DNA from 3 places in the Thermoanaerobacter sp. RKWS2 genome. Region 2 is predicted to be linked to each of the others. Evidence: riboswitches for the same ligand, from Rfam matches in the RefSeq annotation. Region 2 holds a riboswitch; each other region holds the start of a gene.
What was found. Region 2 has a riboswitch for fluoride ahead of OEI98_RS10985 (DUF6062 family protein). Riboswitches for the same ligand answer to the same signal wherever they lie in the genome.
Positions count from the first base shown of each region.

Region 1: linked by a shared signal. The riboswitch ahead of crcB (fluoride efflux transporter CrcB) and the one ahead of OEI98_RS10985 (DUF6062 family protein) in region 2 are both predicted to bind fluoride.
Region 3: linked by a shared signal. The riboswitch ahead of OEI98_RS15415 (MutS-related protein) and the one ahead of OEI98_RS10985 (DUF6062 family protein) in region 2 are both predicted to bind fluoride.

Region 1 covers NZ_CP110888.1:52,536-57,481, forward strand. Annotated here, with positions in the region: gene dnaX (DNA polymerase III subunit gamma/tau) at 1-493, shown strand, start outside; gene OEI98_RS00290 (YbaB/EbfC family nucleoid-associated protein) at 560-895, shown strand; gene recR (recombination mediator RecR) at 905-1,504, shown strand; fluoride riboswitch at 1,553-1,612, shown strand; gene crcB (fluoride efflux transporter CrcB) at 1,674-2,078, shown strand; gene crcB (fluoride efflux transporter CrcB) at 2,075-2,458, shown strand; gene OEI98_RS00310 (HD-GYP domain-containing protein) at 2,513-3,685, shown strand; gene OEI98_RS00315 (DUF2508 family protein) at 3,735-4,007, shown strand; gene OEI98_RS00320 (pro-sigmaK processing inhibitor BofA family protein) at 4,061-4,333, shown strand; gene OEI98_RS00325 (DUF1657 domain-containing protein) at 4,415-4,678, shown strand.
Region 2 covers NZ_CP110888.1:2,061,643-2,066,588, forward strand. Annotated here, with positions in the region: gene OEI98_RS10970 (MFS transporter) at 1-687, opposite strand, end outside; gene OEI98_RS10975 (HEAT repeat domain-containing protein) at 677-1,102, opposite strand; gene OEI98_RS10980 (hypothetical protein) at 1,099-1,428, opposite strand; gene OEI98_RS10985 (DUF6062 family protein) at 1,421-2,077, opposite strand; fluoride riboswitch at 2,130-2,189, opposite strand; partial or broken gene OEI98_RS10990 (peptidoglycan D,D-transpeptidase FtsI family protein) at 2,405-4,065, shown strand; gene OEI98_RS10995 (ABC transporter substrate-binding protein) at 4,276-4,946, opposite strand, start outside.
Region 3 covers NZ_CP110888.1:2,551,627-2,556,572, forward strand. Annotated here, with positions in the region: gene OEI98_RS13575 (MutS-related protein) at 1-860, opposite strand, end outside; partial or broken gene OEI98_RS15415 (MutS-related protein) at 857-2,391, opposite strand; fluoride riboswitch at 2,462-2,535, opposite strand; gene OEI98_RS13590 (ClC family H(+)/Cl(-) exchange transporter) at 2,780-4,345, shown strand; partial or broken gene OEI98_RS13595 (twitching motility protein PilT) at 4,420-4,557, shown strand; gene OEI98_RS13600 (copper amine oxidase N-terminal domain-containing protein) at 4,602-4,946, opposite strand, start outside.

The DNA of each region.
Region 1 (4,946 bases), 820 kb from region 2:
GATAAAGCCGGAAATTTCTTACGATATGATGAGTTTGCTAGCAAGAGTAGAACAAATAGAAGACAAATTAGAAAAAGGACAATTTTTTCTGAGGGAAGAAAAAGAAGAGAAAAATAAAAAAATAAATTCGCCAGAAGAAGAAAAAGAAGAAAACGTGGCATCGCAAATAGTACAGCAAGAGGATATAGATCTAGAAAAGGTGTGGGCTGAAGTAAAAGAAATGATAAAAAAAGAAAGAATAGCTTTGTATGCCTTTATAGAAAAAGGGATTCCTTATTTAAAAAAAGGAACAATTGTGGTAGAATATCCTGAAGAGTATGCTTTATTAAAGGAGGAATTGAGCAAAGCGGAAAACAAAAGTTTTATTGAAGGAATATTAAAAGAACTAGTTGGGAAGGCAATTCCTTTGAAGTTTGAATTAAGAAAAAATGAAGAGGAATTACTTGTACAGCAAGTTAAGGAGTTTTTTGGTGAAGATATAGAGATAATATAATTTTCACAAATAATTCAAAAAAGCATATAAATATTTTTAGAATAAAATTTAGGAGGTTATAGTGTTATGGCAAAAGGCGGATTTCCGGGCGGGTTTAATATAAATAACATGATTAAACAAGCCCAACAGATGCAAGAAGAAATAAAGAAAATGCAAGAAGAGCTAATGCAAAAGACTGTAGAAGCTACTGTCGGTGGTGGGATGGTAAAAGCAGTTGCTAATGGCAGAAAAGAACTTGTAAGTATTGAAATAAATCCTGATGTTGTAGATAAAGATGATGTAGAAACGTTAGAAGACCTTGTATTAGCTGCGGTTAATCAAGCGTTAAGGAATGCAGAAGAAATGATTGCTTCTGAAATGGCAAAGATAACCGGAGGACTAAACATTCCTGGACTGTTTTGAGGTGAAAAAATGAACTATTATTCTACTTCTATAGCGAAGCTTATAGAAGAACTGTCAAAGTTGCCCGGTATAGGTCCTAAAACAGCACAAAGGCTTGCTTTTTTCATAATAAATATGCCTTTGGAAGAGGTAAAAAGCTTGTCTCAAGCGATTATTGATGCAAAAGAAAAGATAAAGTATTGTAGAATTTGTTATAACATAACTGACACAGAGGTTTGTAACATATGTAGTGATAAAGAAAGAGATCATTCTCTTATATGTGTTGTTTCTCATCCTATGGATGTTGTTGCAATGGAGAAAATACGAGAGTATAAAGGAGTGTATCATGTACTTCATGGTGTTATTTCTCCTATAGAGGGCGTTGGCCCTGAAGATATAAAAATTAAAGAACTTTTAGACAGAGTAAAAAATGGAAATGTAAAAGAAGTCATACTTGCTACAAATCCTGACATAGAAGGAGAAGCGACAGCAATGTACATTGCTAAGCTATTAAAACCGTTAGGAATAAAAGTCACAAGGATTGCTCATGGGGTGCCGGTAGGTGGTGACTTGGAATACACCGATGTTGTAACTCTTTCAAGGGCTCTTGAAGGTAGAAGAGAATTGTAAAAGGTATTGCATTTTCATTTGTACTTTATTATAATAAATTTGTAGTAAATAACAGAAGGCGATGGAGCTCGCCATAAATGCGGAAACGCTGATGGCTCCTATTAGGATGATATAAGGCCTAATAGGAGCTTTTTATTGCCCAAAAATGTAAACAGAAAGGGAGATTTTCATGGAATACATCTATATAGGGATTGGAGGATTTTTTGGAGCAGTACTAAGATATTTAATAACAATTTACTTTACAAAGATGTATCACACTGCATTTCCCTTTGAAACTTTTATGATAAATATTTTAGGTTCGTTTTTGTTAAGTTTTATTGCTAATTTTACTATGGATGAGTACAAGGTAAATACTAATTTGAGATTGGCGATAACAACAGGATTTATTGGGGCTTTTACAACATTTTCTACTTTTAGTATGGAAACAATAAATTTATTAAAAGCAGGGAAAGATTATATTGCTCTAAGTTATATAATTTTATCAATATTTGGAGGCCTTTTGATGTCTTATTTAGGATTTGAATTTGCTGACAAAACTTTTGACTTACTAAAGGAGCGGGAGGAAGAACAGTGACAAGTATACTATATGTAGGAATTGGAGGAATTTTGGGAGCAATATTGAGATATGAAATATCGCGGCATATAAAGGAAAACCGAGAGATAGTTATTCCTATCGAAACTTTTATTATAAATGTATTAGGTGCGTTTTTATTAAACTTTTTATCAAGTCCTAAAATAAATGTAAATTTAAGCTATGATGTTAAACTTTTTCTGACAACGGGATTTCTAGGTGCTTTTACAACATACTCAACTTTTTCCCATGAGACAGTAGACTTAATCAAGAATAAAAAATATTTTCATGCATTTATATATATGTCCTTAACAATTATATTTGGACTAATAGGAGGAGTATTGGGATATTATCTCGGAAATTATATGGGAAAATTGATTTGATTGGTGTATAATATATGTCAGTAGAAAATAAATATCAGTTAGGAGGAATAAAATGTGAATTTGAATTATAATAATCTGCTGTCTGCTTTATCTTTGGCCCTTGACGTGCAAGAGTATAAGAACATGGGACATGCAAGAAGGGTGGCTTATATTTCTCTAAGGATTTCTGAGATGCTGAATTTGGATGAAAAAGAAACAAAAAAAGTGTATTATTCTGCTTTGTTACATGATATAGGACAAGGAGATATATACGAAGATTTTAACAAAGACGAATGGTGGAAACACAGTGAAAGAGGAAGTGAAATTGTAAAGAAGTTGCCCTTTGGAGAAAATTTTTCGGATATTATAAGATATCATCATGAAAATTACGATGGAAGCGGACATTTTAAACTAAATGGCGATTCTATTCCTTTAGGAGCTCAGATTGTTTTTATATCTGATCAATTTGATATACGGTACACCTCATCGGTTGGGAAAGAAAGTGAGTATAATATTCGGAATAATATCAAAGAAGGTATAAAAAGTGGTACTGGCAAGATGTTTAATCCCGTGGTTGCAAATGCATTACTTGACCTTACAAGACAAGAAAAATTTTGGCTTGATTATAAATTTTTTGATATAAAAAGTATATTAAAAAGGATTGAACCTAAAGACACGGTTTCAATAGGAATTAATGAATTAGAGGATATAGCAGAGGTTTTTGCACAGATTATCGATAATAGAAGCCGTTTTACCTATAACCATTCTAAAGGTATTTCAAAGTTAGCTTATGAAATGGCTAAGGTGATAGGATATGATGAAGAAACTTCTCGAAAAATAAAAATTGCGGGATTGCTTCATGACCTTGGAAAGCTAGCCATACCTAATTCTATTCTTGACAAACCGGACAAGCTTACTGAAGAGGAGTTTATGGTTATAAAATCTCATACCTATTATACTAAAGAAATACTCAAAGAAATAGGAGGAATAGATGATATAGCAGAATGGGCCGCAAATCATCACGAGAAATTAGATGGAAGCGGGTATCCTGAGGGATTAAAAGGTGACGAAATTGGAGAGATTGATAGACATGTGGCGGTTTGTGACATGTATCAAGCATTGACAGAAGACAGGCCTTATAGAAAGGGACTTGAACCGAAGCAGGCGATAGACATTATTGCAAAATCGGTGAAAGATAATAAAGTAAGCGGAGAGTCTTTAGAAATTTTAAAAGAAGTGGTACTTTGATGTATACTCAACCGTATTTTAGGAAATAATACGGTTGAGGAGGTATATTATGGGAATGCTTTTCGATTATTTAAAAGAGATTGCGGTAACAAAAAATATATATGACTACAATAGTGAGAACTATCAATTGGTAAATGAAGTGAGACAAACGATAAAAGAATTGAAAGATGCAGAAATTTATTTTCAAAGTGTCACAGACCCTGACTTAGTAGATTATGCTATATATCGGTTAGAGAGTTTAAAGAGAAAGTACATATATTTATTGAAAAAAGCAAAAAAAGAGGGAATAAATTTTGATAATTTTTCGTCCCTCCTATCATAATTTGTCCTCCCCCTAAGTATAAATATAACAGTAGACTCTTAGGGGGTTTTTGTATGAATATAAGCATTGAATACAATATAATCATTGCTTACTTAATTGGCTTGTTTTTACTTTATCTTTTAGGATGGTTATTAGTAGTTCCAAGAAAAATTTTGCTAAGAATTATAATAAATGGAATTATTGGCGGCTTAATTTTGTTTATTATCAATTTGATAGGAAAATCTCTTGGATTATATATTGCTATAAATCCTGTGACTGCTCTTGTTGTAGGCTTTTTGGGTATTCCAGGAATTATCCTTTTGATAATTTTGCAGCATATTGTTTGAAATCACTACAAAAATAAACAGTTTAAATAAGCCTCCTTTTTGGAATAATAATTGTGTAAAAAAGATAAAAGGAGGATTATTATGACTGTTAAGAGTGATATGGAAAAAGCTATTGCAGCCGCACAATCGGCTCTTGGAACCTATGCGCAATTTGCAAGCTCTACAGATGACCCTGCTGCAAAACAAATGTTTCAACAGATGCAACAAGATATGCAAAGACATGTCACTATGCTTACTAATAGGTTAAATTATATAAATGCCCATAACAAACTAAATCAACAGTCTCAAGCTACACAGCAAGCGACACAACAAAATCAACAAAATGTTCTCACAAATAAAAAGTGAAAAGATAATTTATAAGGAGGCCTTGTGCCTCCGCTCTATTTTAATACAATGTTTACCTGATTTAAACTCATAAAAATGAGGATTATGATGCAATAATAAGATATATTCATTAAATAGCTGTTATTTGGGTTTAATAAATATTTTTAAATGTTGTTATTGATATATATTTGTGATATAGTATATACACGCAAGAATGATGTGTTGCTTGTAAGATTGAATAGTCATAGCATAAATTTCCAACATATAAGTACTTGACAAAGGTAATAGA
Region 2 (4,946 bases):
AAAAACTAGCATTACAATGAAAAACAGCAGAAATTTTCCCTTAAAAACAGACAAATCTAATTTGAAAGATGAACTTATTCTTTCGCCCTTTTGCTCCACTACAAATAAACCTATGAGGATTATTGTGATAAAAGCTACAAGACCAGCAATCAAAAATATTAATCTGAACTTTATAGAATCTATATATTTGGCAAACAAGAGCATTAAACCGGCAGTAATCAATGGCCCAAGGAAAGAACCTAATGTGTCAAGCATTCTTTGAAATCCAAACGAAAAGCCCATATTTTTCATTTTAGAAGATTTTGCAACAAGTGCATCTCTCGGCGCATCTTTTGTACCTTTTCCAATACCATCAACAAGTCTCAACCCAAAAACCATTGCAGCACCATTCGTCAATGGCAGTAATACTCTTCCAATGGCAGAGAATAGATATCCAATAAACACAATAGATTTCCTTTTTCCAATTTTATCTGAAATTATTCCGGATATTATTCTCATAAGGCTTACAACTGTAGTGACACTTCCCTCTATTAAACCTACCATTTCTTTACTCAGTCCTAGAATCTGCGTATAAAAAGTAGGCAAAATAGGTACAATCATATCCTGACTTAATCCACCAAAAAATGCAACCCAACCCAAGACTTTAATGTTATTATTCACGTTGTTTTTTATTTCTTTATTTTCCAATTGACTCACCTTCCTTATTTGCCACTCTTGTTTTAATCTTCTCCAAAGAATTTTCAATGATATTTTTTGTTAAAACTGAGAATTTATCTTTGTTTTCTAAAAGAAACCTGTGAGACTCTTCTCCGCCAATCTCTCCAAGAGCCCAAACAATAATCTGTTCAATATATGGGTCTTTTTTACCCCCATTATTGCGTAAATGTTCTATCAATACTTTTTCTGCTTTCTTTATTTTAAGTTCTCCAATTATTTTTGCTGCCATATAAGCGACATTATAATCCGGATGATTTATGGCTTTTATGAGTTTGTCACTGTAATCATCATTTGATATATTTTTAAAATCATAGCCACAGTTGGAACACTTTTCTTCTCCAATTTCAGCTATTTTAAAACACACAGGACATATATATCTCATCATTCATCAACCCTTATACCTAAAGTTTTTTTAAGATATCTATTTTCAGACTCATAACCTTTTAATCTTATTTCAAGTGTTTGGTTGTCACGCATCAACTGGAAATTTTTAAATTTCATTGCAGAGTATTTAGACGCCATAGAAATAAGCTGTCTTCTTAAGTCATCTTCATTAGGATTATCCCGTTCTATTTGATATGCTTTAATCCCCATTTCAAAAATAGCTCTATATGCGTCTTCTTCTGTAAAACCATCTTTTTTAAAATTCTCAATTAATTCCCTAATTTCTTCAAAACTTTCTTCAGTAATGTCAAAAGAAATTTTAATCATAATAACCACCCTTTAATAATTTCAATGCTCTTTCAATTGAATCCTTAGAGTCATACCACGGTTCATCATGAAATCTATAATCAAATTTTGTTATAAACCATTCAAGGTCACTTATATTCTTTTCAATTGCAGCTTCATTTATTTTAAATATTTTCTCAATTTGCGGTGTAATATCCTTTGCAACTTCCATAAGCATATTCAGGTGGTGGAAACATAATCTAGACAAGCCTTCACTGTGCCTTTCAACAAAATCTTTATCAGCATGTAAAATATCTATCAATATATGCATCTGGTATTTATCTCTTTCACTTAAATAATCACAAATAAGGCATTTGTTTTTTGCTTCTTTTTTCCTTTTTTTCTTTGAAGATTTTTGTTTTTCCCTGATTTGCTGCAATTTATAACTGATATTTGCTTTTAATGCAATTGCCAAACCCAATTTATCATATGAATTATTCAATAATTCCAAATGATAATGGCAAAAATTTGTCTCTCTTATTTTGACATACATTTCAGGGTCTTTTAAAACCTCATCTTCAAACAAATGCTCACAATAGGCTTTTTCTTCGTCTTTTATAACCTTGCATATTGGACAACCTCCCTTATATTTTTCAAAAACCTCATACAATGGAATAAATTCTAACTTCATGCAGATTCTCATCCTCTCTTTTTTGTCAAATAAACAAAAATGGCTTCTACGAAAGCGCGTAGAAGCCATTAGCCTTCACGGCAATAAGGTGAGCTTCATCACCGTCATTTAATTTTTCTCTATAATAATATTATACATTTTTTAAACAAAAATACAAGTGAAAAGGCTACATATTAAAGACTGTTTTTCGGTTTGGATTTATGATTTTTGCTTAGCATTTAATAAAGCTTAATTATTTTTATCTTTTTATCTAATTATACCACAAAATATCTATGGTATAATTATATTGGATAAACAAAATCTTTATAAAAAGGGGTTAGAATAAAATTGACATCATATGTAAAAAAACGAACATTTACTATATTCGTCTTTCTTACTATCATGTTTTTCGCCCTTATTGTAAGGCTTATATGGATACAGGGTATAAACTCCGAAAAACTTGCAATGGCAGTCGAAAGGCAAAGTACTGCTGATATCATATTAAAGCCTCAACGGGGCAATATTTATGATGTAAACGGGAATATACTTGCCTGTAATGTTCCAGCAGGAGATGTATTTGCAGCTCCTAAATTTATAAAAAACCCAGAAAAAGTTTCTGAAGAACTCTATAAATATTTAAATATGGACAAAGATTCACTTTATAAAATTCTTTCAAATAAAAAATCAGAATGGGCTGTACTTGGCAGGTCCATTCCTCTTGAAAATATAAATAAAATAAAAAGTCTTAACATACCAGGCATATATGTAGAAGATACTTTTATGAGAAACTATCCCAACGGCAAAATGCTATCACAAGTATTAGGTTTTGCAGGAATTGATGGCAACGGTTTGTATGGCCTTGAATATTCTTTAGATAAATACTTAAGTGGTGTACCTGGTCGTGAAATCTCTCTTGTTGATGCAGAAGGTAGAAAAGTAGGAGTCCCAAGCAAGCTTTACAAACCTACAAATGGTGATAATATTGTCCTCACAATTGATTCTGTAATACAAAGTTATACAGAAAAAGCTATAAAAAATGGCTATGAAAAGTATAAACCGCACGATGGTATAACAGCAATAGTTATGAATCCAAAAACGGGTGAAATACTTGCAATGGCTAACTTGCCTGATTTTGACCCAAATAATCCGCAAGATGTACCTTCACAAGAATATTGGTCAAATCCTGCAATATCAAGTATTTACGAACCCGGTTCGGTATTTAAAGTGATAACCGCTTCTGCAGCATTAGAATCAGCTGTAGTTACGCCAGACGAAAAATTCTATGACCCTGGGTATTATATAGTCTCCGGTAGAAAAATTAGAAGTTGGACAGTTTTGGGAGATATAACTTTTTCGCAAGCTATTGAAAAATCAAGTGATACAGTTTTTATGCAGGTGGTAGAACGTTTAGGCCTTGACACTTTTTATAAATACATATATGCTTTTGGTTTTGGCTCGCCTACGGGGATTGAACTGCCCGGCGAAGCCAGTGGAATGATTTTGCTAAAGTCAAAAGTATACCCCGTAGACCTCGCCACTATGTCATTTGGTCAGGGAATTGCCGTGACTCCTATTCAAATGATTACGGCTTTTTCCGCTGTAATAAACGGTGGAAACCTCATGGTTCCACATATTGTAAAATATATTGAAGAGGGAGATAAAATAATTAAAGAATATAAACCTCAAATAGTCAGACAGGTAATTTCTAAAAAACTTCCGATACAATGAAGTATATACTTGAAAAAACAGTAACAGAAGGCACTGCTCAAACAGCACAAGTACCTGGCTATACAGTAGGTGGAAAAACAGGTACAACGGAAAATTATGCTCCAGGAAAATACGTAGCATCATTTGCTGGATTTGCACCAGTTGAAAACCCAAAAATTGCCGTATTAGTTCTTGTTAAAAATCCTACGCAAAATGGGTATATGGGAGGAGAAGTAGCCGCGCCAATAGCCCAGGAAATATTAAGAGACACTCTTAGATATTACGATACAGTAAAAAAATAATAATACCAGTTTATTTAGCACACCAATAAAAAAATAGGATGGTAAAAAAGTTATATTAAATAACGGCCCTATTATTCAAAAGCATTTTTTCTCTTTGAAAGAAACTCTTCATTAAATGTGTCACATTAAAGGGGATAAAGAAAGTATATGCCAATAAAAAGAAAGTGTCCAAGCCTATCATCATAATAAGAAAAAAACTATAAATACCCTTTACTGACTCACACTGTTTTTTATTTCCTCTGTTATATCAAAGGCATTTTTGTTATTCTTTATCCCTTCTTTTATTTTTTCTATCACTGTGTTGTTTATTTTACTCCATCCACCAAATTGTGGGATAATATTTGTATAATTAGTAGCTAATTCAATTCTTTTCATTTTATCGTCTTCAATAATTTTGTCTTTTTTAACTGGTACATAACCTAATTCAATTACCTTTTGTTGGTCTTCTGTAATAAACTTTATAAACTTATATTCCATTTCAAGCTTTTTTTCATCCTTTTCTTTCTTTATACCATAGGCATATATTTTAGGTGATAATGTCAGTGGGATGCCGCTTTCCCCTTCAGGATACATCGCTACATCAAACTCAAACAGCTTTCCTTTTGACTGTAAATTTTTAAGCTGTGCTATTTTATAGCTTTCTTCTATTAATACAGCAGTGTTTTTAGTAGTAATAAAGTCTTGCCATAATTTTTCTCTGTCTCCCTCAAGTGAAACAGGATTGACCACCTTATATTTATTGAATAAATCCAAAACTTTTTGCACCCCTGAAACTGCTTGAGGGCCAAAAAAAGAATACTTTTCTTTGTCAAAAGCCCTCGCACCATCTAAAAGTAAAAACCCCCATAAATTATAGCTATAAGGCGCGAGAGAAAGACCTA
Region 3 (4,946 bases), 490 kb from region 2:
ATAGGAAAAGACACCGGCTCTCCAATTTGGGCAAGTTTCTCATATAAATTCAAACAGCCAATGTAAAAAGCCAATTCAGTCCGCAATATGTTAAAAAAACTGAGAATATGATCAGCAGACTGAGCAAGTGCATTTGCCACGAGGTTGATTCCTCTGTCTTTTAAGTCAGATAAAGCTCTTGCCCCGCTTTCATCGCGCTCACTTATATAAAAAGTATAAGCATCCGGTCTTTTTGAAAAAATCCTGTCTATTAGACTTTGTTTTTTATCCTCCTGTTTGCGGAGGATATAATTGACGCCTTTATTGCCTTTACCCAACTCAGCACTGATCAAAATTCCATCGCGAAATTCCAGTTCTTTTAAATGATTTTGGATACTTTCAAAATATTCATCATCAAGTTCTTTTTTGAGCATTGCAAAAAACCTTTTAAAGCCCTCTGATTCGAATTTATCAGCATGTTGGTCGGCAATACTCTTTAGTTTTTTCAGCATTTCCATAAACATATGCAATACATCCATTGAGCTATGAAGTATAGCTGCAGGGTACCTGGTGAAAATGCTAAAATAATACTTTTTCTCGTTTTCAATTGCTTCTACTGCTATATTATAGATATTCCTAACAATGGAAGAATTTTTTAGAGAATCCTTCAGAACATCTTGGCGATATAATATTGTAGCCAGATCACTATACACGCTGGATAAAACAGATTTTTTGGCTACTTCAAATAAAAAATTATCACCAAGGGACATAGCATTGAACAAAGTGTTTAATTCTAAATCCTGTATCAATGCTTCTTCGTTCGAGGGCAATTTTTGTTGCAGGTCAAAATCATGATCTCTATACATAAGTAAAACTTTCATGATTTTATCCTCTCCTTTAAGCAGTTATACGTAAGCCTATATTTTTCAGCAATTGATATGGCGTATGAAAGCCCATCAGGAGGTCTTCTAACAATTTTATATGTGCGCAATGCCGGATTCTCAGGAACTACCGTACTGACCATACTTACAATTTTTTCGCTTAAGAATGCCAATTCATCTATAAATGTTACCCAGACGCACAGCACATCTAATTGTATTATTTTTTCCATTATCTTCTTACTTAAAAATAATGCGTCTTTTGCTGTGGTAGATGTAAAAATTTCATTCATTATTATAATACTGTTTGATGTGGCCTGGGCAAGAATATTGTAAATTCTAAGCAATTCATCTTCCAGTTTTCCACGAAGATCTTTAATATTTTCTTCCTTTTCAAAATGTGTAAATAGTTTATCAAAAAGAAAGAGTTGCGCTTCCTTTCCGGGAACAGGGCAGCCTATACTGGCCAAATAATGCAATTGTCCGAAAGTGCGTGCAAATGTTGTTTTGCCTCCCTGGTTCGGACCGGTAATTACAAATATACGCTCTTTACCTTTTAAATAAAAATCATTACAAACAACAGCCGAATTTTCGTTGATGAGTTTATAAGCCAGAGCTAAATCAAATCCTTCGTAATTATAAACTTCCTTGCATTTACTAGATATTTGTGGATAACAAAATTTTAGTCCAGGCGCTTGAATAGTGCCATATATTCCAAATAAGCAATATAAAATTGTACTTCCCTATCAAAAGTAGCTATTGTCTCATCTAAATAATCACTATTTTTCATACAATAATTATCAAGATTAGAAAATATATCATGATATAACTGAGCTACTAAATCCAATATTTTTGCTTCGACATGGTTCATATCTGGCCAATCAGAAAATTTGACTTTATAATCCTTTGCTGCTTCCTGTTTGAATTTTTCAAACGTTTTTTCTACTTCTATACTGTAATCAATTTCAGATTCATATTTACGGACCGTCACACGGTTACCTTTTATTAACAAGCAATATTTTACTGTAGACAAATCAGCTTTAAGTTTTTTCGTTTCACTCAGTAGCAGCTGAAAACGGTCAGAATTGATATAATCCATCAAATATTGACGAAATGCTAAAAAACCACGAGATTTTAACTCTACAGAAGACAAGTCTTCTACTAAATCAGTAATTGCATCACAGTAGATTTCTACAGCATCCAAAAACCATCTTTCTTTCTGGTATTTGTAGTAAAGTTTGTCTGCTTGAGCAAGGTGTTTGCGCATTTCTTGCATTTTTTCCGCAAATGATTTTATATCCTCAAGCAAAACTTCATTTTCAAGATCTTGCATTATTTCATGGCGATACTTGATAGTATCAATATCGTTTAAAGGAGTGTAAAAAAACAGTTTTAAATTATATTCTTCTTTGCCTCTTGTTATGACATCTATAATTTGATCAAGATTTAAGTCAACAAAAAAATCAGGCGCTTCGAATGTTTCTTTTTTTACTCCATCTTCGTTTTTTTCAAATAATATGCTATGGAAAGGCATAAGAAAGTACCTCCCTTTCAAAGTTGTAGGCAAATGCACTAAATATAAAAAAGCTGACAACCCCTACGTTTTTACCGTAGAAGCCATCAGCTGTTTATCAGCAGTTCGGATTTTCCAAAAGGGGGCTTCATCCCTTTTTGAATATTATATCACTTTTTTATGAAGCCTGCAAGAATATGTGAAAATTTACTTCAAAGCATAATGTTTATGTTTATTTGTTTAAAATAAAAAAATTTTTGTATTGTTTTATATCCAAATTTTGTAATACTGCTTATTATTCTATAAGTAAACTTAACAATATAAAATACTTGATATCATTATTTTGTAGTATAATGATAATATGAGAAAAATAAATATTCATTCATTTTATGTTTTGGGAGGGATCTTATTGAATAAAGGTAAAAGTATAACATTCAATACTTTAATACATTGGGAAGAATTTCGCAAGCGTATTATAGTTGAAGGCATTATAACAGGTTTCTTTGTTGGATTGATTATTGCTATTTTAAGATATATTCTTGAAAAAACAAATATTCTTGTAATAAGTGTATACAAAATTCTTCATACAAATCCTTACTTGTTAATTGGCTGGATAATTTTCCTTTCTCTAATAGGCTTATTATTGGGTATAATAGTGAAAAAAGAACCTATGATAAGCGGTAGCGGTATACCTCAAGTTGAAGGCATGATTATCGGTTATATAAAAGTTAATTGGTTACGAGTTTTATTGTTAAAGCTCATAGGTACTATTTTAGCGATAGGTGCAGGACTTTCTTTAGGGCGCGAAGGTCCATGTGTGCAAATTGGTTCTTCAATCGGACAAGGAATAAGTAGGTTGTTTGGTAGATTTAGAGTTGAAGAAAAATACCTTCTTACATGCGGAGCTAGTGCAGGGCTTGCAGCAGCTTTTAATGCACCACTTGCAGGAGTTATTTTTGCTCTTGAAGAACTGCATAAAAATTTCTCACCATTGGTACTTGTATCTAGTATGGTTTCATCACTTACATCAACTTTTGTAGCTGGTGAACTATTAGGAATCAAACCTATTTTTAATCTGAAAAATCTAGCAGTAATGCCGCTTAATAATTATCTTTATCTTATTTTACTTGGAATTATCGTTGGGTTATGTGGAATTGTATTTAATAAAACTCTTTTAAAAACTCAAGATATATACAACATGTTAAAAATAAAATCACATATGAAGCCAATAATACCTCTTATTATATCTGTTGCAGTTGGACTATGGATACCTATGGCACTTGGCGGCGGTGAAAGTCTTGTCGATACATTAAGTAAAGATAGTTTTAGTTTAAAATTTTTAATTTTGCTATTGATTGTTAAATTTTTATTTACTATGGTAAGCTATGGCTCAGGTGTACCAGGAGGTATTTTTATGCCCCTCCTTATAATAGGTTCACTGATTGGCAACATATACGGAACTGTAATAATTAAAATAATGCATATAAACCCTATTTATATCAAAAATTTTATTGTATTTGCTATGGCAGGATATTTTGCTGCTATAGTTAGGGCACCGATAACAGGTAGTTTGCTCGTAACTGAAATGACCGGTTCATTTTCTCATTTGTTGGCCCTAAGCACTGTCTCTATAACGGCATACCTTTCATCAGATTTGTTCTCAAATATGCCGATTTATGAATCTTTGTTAGAACGTCTGCCAATAAAGAAAGGACAAAAATCTATTACCGCCAATAAAAAAAGAAAGACGATTTTCGAAATGCCTGTTTGTGTAGGCTCAAGTTTAGATGGCAAAAAATTAAAGGATATTAGTTTGCCCCAAAGTTGCTTACTTGTTGGCATAAAGAGGGGAACGCATGAATTAATACCAAAGGGAAATACGAAAATTCTAGCCGGCGATTATCTAGTAGTCCTTGCAGATGAAGATAAAGCTACAGAAATTAGAGAAATTTTGTTGAATATGACACAGAAGTGAACAAATCTTAAATAGACACGGGGACGGTTTCTTTGTCCGAGTCGGACAAAGAAACCGTCCCCGTATCTATTGGGAAAAAGGGAATCACCATTCGCAGCACTATAGATTTACTCATAGCACAAACAGCCATTGAAAACAATTTATATTTGTTGCACGATGATAAAGATTTTTCCTTAATTGCACAAGTTGATGAAAGATTAAAAGAGTACTAAAAAGAAGTCTGTATAAAAAAGTGGCAGCCTTTTTTATTATGTATTTATTGCACTGGAAGAACTTCAGCAGCACGTTCCAATTCGTAACCTTCCGGAGTAACCATTCGAAAAAGCATTATTCGGCTCTTTGTTTCTTTATCCACCATTATCCCAGCATCACTATAGTTTATCCTCACCGTTTGGTAACCTTGAAGTTGAGGTTCAACTACCACCAACCATTCATCATCCAATCGGTAGATTTCTTTAACCTTATGAGATAATAGCCATAGTTCAAAAGAATGTGATGAATTAAAAGAACTGCCGACTGGTTTTTCCCAGTCTTCTGAAAATCCAATCATGTAATACAACCCTGCTCCTTCAGAAAGTCCTCCGGTATAAATGAAAAAGTT